One region of the Staphylococcus sp. Marseille-Q1834 genome, then DNA from elsewhere that is predicted to be linked to it. Evidence: predicted binding sites of a transcription regulator. Region 1 holds the regulator's gene; each other region holds the start of a gene.
What was found. The regulator Rex, encoded in region 1, represses fermentation and respiration genes when NADH is low (regulators of the CRP and FNR family bind a similar motif). The targets are predictions, from matches to a motif close to TTGTGAAATATTTCACAA.
Positions count from the first base shown of each region.

Region 2: LIX58_RS07170 (nitrate/nitrite transporter) is a predicted target of Rex. The motif match lies at 1,760-1,777, and genes of this name have one in related genera.
Region 3: LIX58_RS06050 (anaerobic C4-dicarboxylate transporter family protein) is a predicted target of Rex. The motif match lies at 1,698-1,715, and genes of this name have one in related genera.

Region 1 covers NZ_CAKASN010000001.1:1,759,189-1,762,408, forward strand. Annotated here, with positions in the region: gene abc-f (ribosomal protection-like ABC-F family protein) at 1-1,364, opposite strand, end outside; gene LIX58_RS08750 (redox-sensing transcriptional repressor Rex) at 1,610-2,251, shown strand; gene LIX58_RS08755 (YeeE/YedE family protein) at 2,404-3,220, shown strand, end outside.
Region 2 covers NZ_CAKASN010000001.1:1,464,886-1,468,105, forward strand. Annotated here, with positions in the region: gene nreB (nitrate respiration regulation sensor histidine kinase NreB) at 1-948, shown strand, start outside; gene nreC (nitrate respiration regulation response regulator NreC) at 970-1,623, shown strand; gene LIX58_RS07170 (nitrate/nitrite transporter) at 1,885-3,060, shown strand; gene LIX58_RS07175 (Hsp20/alpha crystallin family protein) at 3,133-3,220, opposite strand, start outside.
Region 3 covers NZ_CAKASN010000001.1:1,222,182-1,225,401, reverse strand. Annotated here, with positions in the region: gene LIX58_RS06055 (BCCT family transporter) at 1-39, opposite strand, end outside; gene LIX58_RS06050 (anaerobic C4-dicarboxylate transporter family protein) at 374-1,666, opposite strand; gene LIX58_RS06045 (hypothetical protein) at 1,868-2,122, opposite strand; gene LIX58_RS06040 (CHAP domain-containing protein) at 2,310-3,116, opposite strand.

The sequences.
Region 1 (3,220 bases):
AGGCGTGCTTTTTCGCCCCCAGATAAATCGTTGATGATTTTCTTGACGTCATCTTGTACAAATAAAAATCGTCCTAATACTGCTCGGACATCTTTTTCATTCATATTAGGATATTGATCCCAAACATAATCTAAAATGGTCTTATTAGATTTAAATTCAGCTTGTTTTTGATCATAGTACCCAATTTGAAGATTAGCACCGAAGATGACCTCGCCACCTAATTTAGCTTGGCGGTTAGCAATTGTTTTAATGAGTGTTGTTTTCCCTACACCATTTGGGCCAATAATAGCGATATGATCGCCTTTAGTGACTTCGATATTTATAGGTTTGGTAATAGGTGTTTCATAACCAATTTCTAAATTGCGAATATGCATCACATCATTACCAGTGTTGCGATCAAAACCAAATTGAATATTGGCGCTTCTCGCATCCAACATAGGTTTATCAATGCGCTCCATTTTTTCTAACGTTTTACGACGACTTTTAGCCATTCCACTTGTAGATGCACGAGTAATATTTTTCTCTACAAACGTTTCGAGACGCTTAATTTCGTCTTGTTGTTTTTCATATTCTTGCATGCGCTGTTCATAATATTTATCTCGTTGTTCAATGAATTGTTCATAATTACCTACGTAACGTTTAATATCTCCAAGTGCTACATCATAAATTTGTGTCACTATTTTATCTAAGAAGTAACGGTCGTGACTGATAATGACGATGGCACCTTTAAAGTATTTTAAATAATCTTCTAACCATTTAGTCGTTTCTAAATCAAGATGGTTCGTCGGTTCATCTAGTAATAATAAATCAGGCTCACTTAACAACATTTGTGCTAGAGATAAACGTGTTTTTTGGCCTCCACTAAAGTCGTTAATAGGTTTGCTGAAATCTTCTTCTTTAAAATTAAGACCATGCAATACAGTTTTAATCTTACTTTCGTATTGATAGCCCTCAAGTTGTTCAAATTGATTAGATAGCGATTCATAGCGTTCCATATGACGTTGATAATCTTCAGTATCATAATCATTGGCATGCGTTGCTAACCAATCTGTTTCTTCTTTAATTAAACCTTCCATATTTTTAATGTGTTCAAAAGGTTTAGACATTTCTTCAAACACAGTAGATGAAGAATTAAGTGTCATTTGTTGAGTTAAATAACCCACTCGTAAATTTTTGATTTTAGAAATATGGCCACTATCATAATCTTCAGCACCAGCAATAATCTTCATTAAAGTGGATTTGCCAGTACCATTTCGACCAACGACGCCAATACGTTCGCCAGTTTTAACTTCGAAATTGACGTTAGTAAATATATCTTCACCATCGAATGACTTCGAAATGTCATTTAATTGCAACAGTATCATTCAGGTTTCACCTTTCTATTGTTTTAACAAAAGTATTTATCACAAAATAGCCTTATACATTACTCTTTATTTTACCGTATAATAAAGTTACATGAAACTAAGATATTTATTTTTAAAAAGTGTTAGGGTATAATATGTCAGTATTCATTATGGGACATAATATGATTTTAAATAAATGACTAATTGCACGCTAATTAGTTTGGATACATAGATTAAAAAGTTCAAACAAGAGGGGGACAACTTTAATGGCTCAAAATCAAGCTAAAATTCCTCGTGCAACATTGAAACGATTACCATTATATTATAGATTCGTTAACACCTTGAAGACAAAAGGAATTGATCGCGTTAATTCAAAAACTATCAGTGAGGCGCTAAATATTGAATCAGCCACTATTAGAAGGGATTTTTCATACTTTGGTGAGTTAGGGAAAAAAGGTTATGGCTACAATATTGATAGTTTATTTGAATTTTTTAAATCTGAACTTAGCGATAGTGAAGACATCCATATTGCTATAGTCGGAGTAGGGAACTTAGGAAGAGCACTTTTAACATATAACTTTTCGATTCATGATGAAATGACTATTACTGAAGCGTTCGATATTGATAAAGAAATTGTGGGTCAACAAGTCGGTGAAGTTAAAGTGCATCATATGAATGAATTACAACAAGTACTTGAAACACAAGATATCAATGTTGTTATTCTTACTACACCTGAAAAGGTAGCCCAAAGCGTCGTAGATCAACTAGTTGAGGCTAACGTCAAAGGAATATTAAATTTCACGCCTGCTAGAGTAGATGTGCCAAATACCGTTCAAGTCCATCACATTGATTTAGGTATTGAATTACAATCACTTTTATTCTTCATGAAAAACTATTCAAATCAATAAATATTATTCAGAAATCATTCTTTTGTGCAGAAGAATGATTTTTTAATTTCAATAAAATTAATTTCAAAAAAATGTTATTGATAATTAATTGTTAATCTATTATAATACCTTAGTAAATCAATCGGGAAAGGATGTAATTGAATTTGGTTTGGATGATTATTAGTGGCCTAATCGTTGGGATTTTATTAGGCTTTGTCATGCAACGTACACGTTTCTGCTTAACAGGTGGTTTTAGAGATATGTATGTGCAAAAAAATAATAAAATGTTTTATGCTTTATTAGTAGCAATCACTGTCCAAAGTATTGGACTTGTAATATTAACAAGTTTAGGATTAATCGCAATTCCTTATGATACATTTCCTATTTTAGGGACTATTATTGGTTCCTTCATTTTTGGAATAGGTATCGTTCTAGCAGGCGGATGTGCAACTGGAACTTGGTACCGAGCTGGAGAAGGATTAATTGGAAGCTGGATTGCTCTCGTTATGTACGCAGTTACTGCTGCAGTCACTAAAACAGGTGTCTTACTTCCAGTGATGAATTGGATTAACAAACCTACGAAAGTGAATACAAGTATGGCTCAAACTACAGGTATTCCAATGTGGGTGTTAACGATTGTTTTAACTGGTATTACATTATTTGTCGTAGTGAAAACGTTACGTAAGCCTAAACCTAAAATGGCTGTACCGAAACTTAAACAAAAATATACAGGTATTAGACACTATTTATTTGAGAAACGTTACCATCCGTTTGTAGCGGGTATCGCGGTTGGTCTTATAGCATTTATCGCTTGGCCAATGAGTATGTCAACGGGACGTAATCATGGATTAGGCATTACAACACCTTCTGCTAATTTAATTACATTCTTAATTACAGGTGATACAAAATTAGTAGATTGGGGCGTTCTATTAATATTAGGTATCTTCTTAGGATCATATATTGCTGCAAGAGGTTCCCATGAATTTAAAT
Region 2 (3,220 bases), 290 kb from region 1:
GAGGGCAAAGTGATTGCGATGAATGAAGCCGCAAAAGAAATTATTTCAATTGAAAATAATTATAGCGTCATGACGGATGCAATATGTAGACGTTGTGAAGGATATTCTAATGAATTTGCTTTACAAAGTTGTATTAATTGTTATTTAGGTACTTCAACACCTAATGATAAGAACTTTCAAGTGTTTATGAAGACAGTGAATAATAAAGTACAACCTTTTACAGCTGCTTATCAATGTATTGATGAAGATGAACAAATTTATGCATTTACGTTACAAGATATTTCACCTCAAATTGAACGTCAAGAAAAGATGTATCAACGTCAGATGTTACGTAAAACAATATCTGCCCAAGAGAATGAAAGAAAGCGAATTTCTAGGGAATTACATGATAGCGTAGTTCAAGAAATGCTTAATATTGATGTTGAATTACGATTGTTGAAATATCAACAAGAGATGTCACAACTTATAGAAAAATCAGAACATATAGAAAGCTTGATGTCTCATTTAATCAATGATATTCGTAATTTATCTGTAGAATTAAGACCATCATCTTTAGATGATTTAGGATTGGAAGCGGCATTTAAATCGTATTTTAAACAATTTGAAGAAAACTATGGCTTAGAAATTATTTATCAATCGAATATTAAAGATCATCGATTTAATAGTGAAATAGAAACTGTCGTTTACCGTGTTGTACAAGAAGCTATTTTCAATGCTTTAAAATATGCTGGTGTCAATTCAGTTGATGTTTCAGTACAACAAACTGAGCATAATTTAATAGCCGAAATTGTAGACAGAGGAGCAGGATTTAATCCTAATTCACAGCCACAAGGGACTGGCTTAGGATTATATGGGATGAATGAAAGAGCTGAACTTGTTAAAGGGAAAGTGGATATTGAAACACACATTGGAAAAGGGACTATTATTACATTAGAAATACCACTTTAGAGTACGTAAGGGGATTTTGAATTGAGAATTATAATTGCAGATGACCATGCAGTTGTTAGAACTGGGTTTTCAATGATATTAAATTTCCAGGAAGACATGGAAGTTGTTGCGACTGCTGCTGATGGAGTAGAGGCCTATCAAAAAGTGATGGAATACAAACCTGATGTTCTTATTATGGACTTAAGCATGCCACCAGGTGAATCTGGATTGATTGCGACAAGTAAAATTGCAGAAAGTTTTCCTGAAACCAAAATATTAATATTAACAATGTATGATGATGAAGAATATTTATTTCATGTACTTCGCAATGGGGCAAAAGGATATATTTTAAAAAATTCACCAGATGAACAGTTATTACTAGCAGTACGCACAGTATATAAAGGTGAAACATATGTAGATATGAAATTAACCACATCGTTGGTCAATGAATTTGTAAATCATACAAATATAGACGAGGCGTCTACGAATGATCCTTTTAAAATACTTTCTAAACGTGAACTAGAAATATTACCATTAATTGCAAAAGGTTATGGTAATAAAGATATCGCGGAAAAATTGTTTGTTTCGGTTAAAACGGTTGAAGCACACAAAACACATATTATGACTAAATTAGGATTAAAGTCTAAACCAGAATTAGTAGAGTACGCATTGAAGAAAAAATTATTAGAGTTTTAATTTAAAATATAATATTGAAACTGTTAAATAGCCATGAAGAAAATCGATAATTTGATAAATCTTCATGGCATATTTTTATGTAAAAATAAGTAAGGAAATATAGGGGGATTCCTTATAAGTATAAGGGAAAATCCTTATGTTCATTTTTTCACAAATTCACTAAAATTAATGTGTAATCAGTAATGTGATTGAAATATAATTTTTGACCTCTTTTATATAACAATTACTGATAAAGAAAAAAGAAATAGTGAAGGTGAAAAAATGAATAAAAATAAGGGTGGTTTTCAACTTACATTACAAACGTTGAGTCTTGTAGTGGGATTTATGGCTTGGAGTATTATTTCTCCACTAATGCCGTATATTTCTCAAGATATTAAAGTGTCTCCAGAACAGCTATCAATTATTCTAGCTATTCCAGTCATTTTAGGTTCTATTTTACGAGTTCCATTTGGATATTTAACTAATATTGTTGGGGCAAAATGGGTCTTCTTTTGTAGTTTTATAGTATTATTATTTCCAATCTTTTTATTAGGACAAGCTCAAACACCTGGAATGTTAATGTTAGCAGGATTCTTTTTAGGCGTTGGAGGAGCAGTATTCTCTGTTGGTGTAACATCAGTTCCTAAATACTTTTCAAAAGATAAAGTCGGCTTAGCTAATGGTATCTATGGAGTAGGGAATGTAGGAACGGCAGTATCTTCTTTCTTAGCACCACCAATAGCAGGAATTATTGGTTGGCAAACCACAGTTAGAAGTTACTTAATTATCATTGCAATATTTGCGGTTTTAATGTTTATCTTAGGTGACAGTAAAGAGCCTAAAGTTAAAGTGCCACTAATGTCGCAGATTAAAAAGTTATCTTCAAATTATAAATTATATTACTTAAGTTTATGGTACTTTATCACTTTCGGTGCATTCGTAGCGTTTGGTCTATTCTTACCTAACTACTTAGTACATAATTTCGGTATCGATAAAGTTGATGCTGGCATTAGATCAGGCGTATTTATTGCTTTAGCAACGTTTTTAAGACCACTTGGAGGCGTCTTAGGTGATAAATTTAATGCGGTGAAAGTATTAATGTTTGATTTCATAGTGATGATAATAGGTGCAATTATATTAGGTATATCTGATCATATCGCATTATTTACAATAGGTTGTTTAACTATTAGTATATGCGCTGGTTTAGGAAATGGCTTAGTATTTAAATTAGTTCCTTCTTATTTTGCAAAAGAAGCTGGAGCTGCTAATGGCATCGTTTCAATGATGGGTGGTTTAGGAGGTTTCTTCCCACCACTAGTAATCACATATGTATCGAACTTAACAGGTTCTAGCCATTTAGCATTTATTCTATTAGCAATTTTTGGCGTTTTAGCCTTCATTACAATGGGGCATTTATATATAAAAGAATATAAAAGCTCTTTAATGACCTCAAAATAATAAAAAAACGTAGGAAACATTGATGAAAATGAATCCTACGTTTTTTTTAATTAAATTTGATTTTAAATGTTACTAATCAATAGTAATTTTAGTAGTATTATCTTCGTCTGTAGCTTCTTTAGGTAGAATAACCACTAAAATACCATTATTATAACTTGCT
Region 3 (3,220 bases), 540 kb from region 1:
TATAAAGGTTGGCCAGTCCATAATTTTTTCTTTTTTCAAGATTATGTTCCTCCTCTTTATAAAATGAATCAATCATTCAACTTGTGATTTTCTTACGTTTAATGCACATCAAGACAATATCTAAAATTAAATAAAAATGCAAATTACATTCAGTTAAACTACACTGTATGCCTGAATAAATATATATTAAGCGTCAAAAATTCAAGCTCTATAAATTGCCACCACAACAGTGTTAAGTTTAAATTTAACGAATTGAATGAATTTTACATTGTATTAATAATGTATATTTATAACTTATAAATGAATTTTTATTTTTTATAAAAAAACTATTAAGCTCAAACAAAAGTTTAAACTTAATAGTTTTTTAATTATATTAATATCCTAATATTGTTTTCATCGTAAATCCGACGATGACTGAAATTGCAATGGCGAAGAAGCCTGGGATGATAAAGCTAGTCGGTCGTGTTCGTCCTGTCTCATCTAAGCTAACCGCAAAGAGGATCGTCGGTTGTGCTGGAATAACGAAGTTAACGTTCAATGTTTGGACCATTGCGATGAAGTACAATGGTGGAATGCCCATACTCATCACAATCGGCACCATAATTGAAGCAGTAGCTGTTTGTGAAATAACAATCATTGCTACCACCGCTACTAAGATAATAACTAACCAAGGTACAGATTGTATTGTTTTACCAATGTCATCTCTGATAATTTTTAAATTTTGAGGTGCATTAAAGATAGTTGCTCCTAGCCATCCTGGTCCTAATACGGCGAAGAGTGCACCGATGGCTGATTGCGTAATATTAGAAGATAAAATATCGCTTGTATTAATTTTTTGTAGCAATAAGTTAACTGCCACACTTAAATACATAAAGAATTGCACAATTTCAGTCATTGTGAGCGTTACTTCTTTGCCATCAACTTTGAAAGTAGGCATTAAATCTGGGAAGATGCCAAATGTTAAAATACCTACAACACATAATAAGAATGCGATAACACCAATTTTTACTTTTTTTGAAAATGAAGGCGCCACTTCAACGTCAGGTGTATGTGCAATTTCACTTTCAGTTACTGTTGTTTTACGTCCTACAAATGTACAGAAAACACTTAACAGTAATATCGTAATAATAGCGGTTGGTAGTACAATACTTAAATATTTGCCCATTGAAATATCATAGCCTGCCATAACTGAAATAATATATGCTGTCGCAGAAGCTGCAGGACTACATAATAATGCTAAGTTCGCTGTCAGTACTGAAGCCGTTAACGGTCGTTTAGGCTGTATATTCGCTTTTACTGCTGTTTTAGCGATAATTGGTTCTAATGATAAGGCAATATTCGCTGTTCCTACGCCAAATACAAATAGAAAGACAATGATTGGTGCAATAAAGATAATTGATCTAGGAAATCGTTCGATAATTTTTGAAGCGAGATAGACTAGATAATCTATGCCTCCTGTAGCTTGTAAGGTACCACCAGCGATACCAATAGATAAAATGATTAATACTGCAGTAACAGGTGCTGATCCCGGAGGTAATTGAAATCCAAATATCATGATAAGTTGCGCGACGATAGCGAAGATGCCACATCCTAAAGCTCCAGCTGTTCTAAGTCCTAGTAATATGGCCAATATCATGATGGCAATTTCTACTACAAATAGTAGCATGATGAAAGCTCCTAACTAATTCTAAAAATTATTGTGATTTTTTTAACATACTTATTCTAACACTTTAATATGCCAAACGTATATAACTATACTAATTTTTGAAAATTAACTTTATTATAAATGATAATGATTATCAATTATATAGTCAAATAAAAATACCCTTGAAAGTAAACATCCAATTTACTTTCAAGAGCAATTCATTTATTTATATTTATTGTCTTTGAGTTTTTTAGTTTTAGTTGAAACATCTTTTAAATCGTCATTAGTTTCTTCATCATCTGTATGACCTTTAGCCATGTCTAAGTTTTTTTCTAAATTTTTCTTTTTCTCTTTTTTAGAACGTTTATCATAAGCACGTTCTTCAAATAATGAACCCCATATTAATCCAAAAATAACGCCAATTGTTACAACAACAATTAAGATTAATATGATCCATTTAAAGATATCAAGTGCCATGTTAACTCACCTTCTTTCAACATTAGGCAATCATGTATTTATATTGTTGTATTTCTTTATATATATATGTTTCCCGTTCTGTTTCGGCTTCAATCATAAAGTGAGAAAACGTGCCTTGGCCTTTTTCCAAAACAAAAGAAAACCACGAGACCCTATTGTAAGGTATCGTGGTTAAATTGACTTCGGATTATGAAATATAGTTGTATGAACCTGCTTGGCTAGCTGAGATTGTACGTGTTGAAACAACACCAGGACCACCATTGTAGTTCATTTCTGAAACGTTAACTGAGCCGTCATTGTTTACGTTCTCTACGTATGCAACGTGGCCATAAGCGCCTTGAGTTGTTTGCATAATAGCGCCTGCTTTAGGTGTGTTGTTTACTGTGTAACCGCTTTGTGCTGCTGCATTTGCCCAGTTATTTGCGTTGCCCCATGTGCTACCGATTGAGCCGCCTACTTTATCGTATACGTAGTAAGTACATTGGCCAGCTGTGTAAAGGTTAGCGCCTGAGCTTGATTTACCTGCGAATGCTTTACTGCTTGATGTGTTTGCTGATTGTGTTGTTGGGGCTTTTTGAGTTATTACTTGAACGTTGCGGTTTGATGTTGAATAATTTGAACCTAAGCCGCCACCGTTGTTGTTAGCAGTATATGATTGAGTATTGTTGTTTGTATTATATGATTGTGTGTTATTGTTTGTAGTTTGGTTTTGAGTGTAGCCATTATTATAGTTATAGCTGTAGTTATAATTGTAGTTTTGAGTTTGGTTGTTTGCAGTTTGTTGACCACCTTGTTGCGCTTGTGCTGGGCTCCAGTTACCTTGCCAGTTATAGTGATAGTTACCTTGTTGGTCAATTGTATAAGTGTAGCTATATGAATAAGGATCGTTAGGGTTATATCCATTATTGTTTTCCGCTGCATCTGCATCGTGATTTGCTAGTCCGAAAGTTGCGATACCTGCTGTTGCGATTGTAGCTGTAGCGATTTTTTTCATAATTAAATATCCTCCTAGATTTGTTTGAAAATGATTTTTCTCGTGGCTACCTGCAATTTACATTTATTAACATATTTAAGTAATGTTTAAGAATTTTTTCTCGT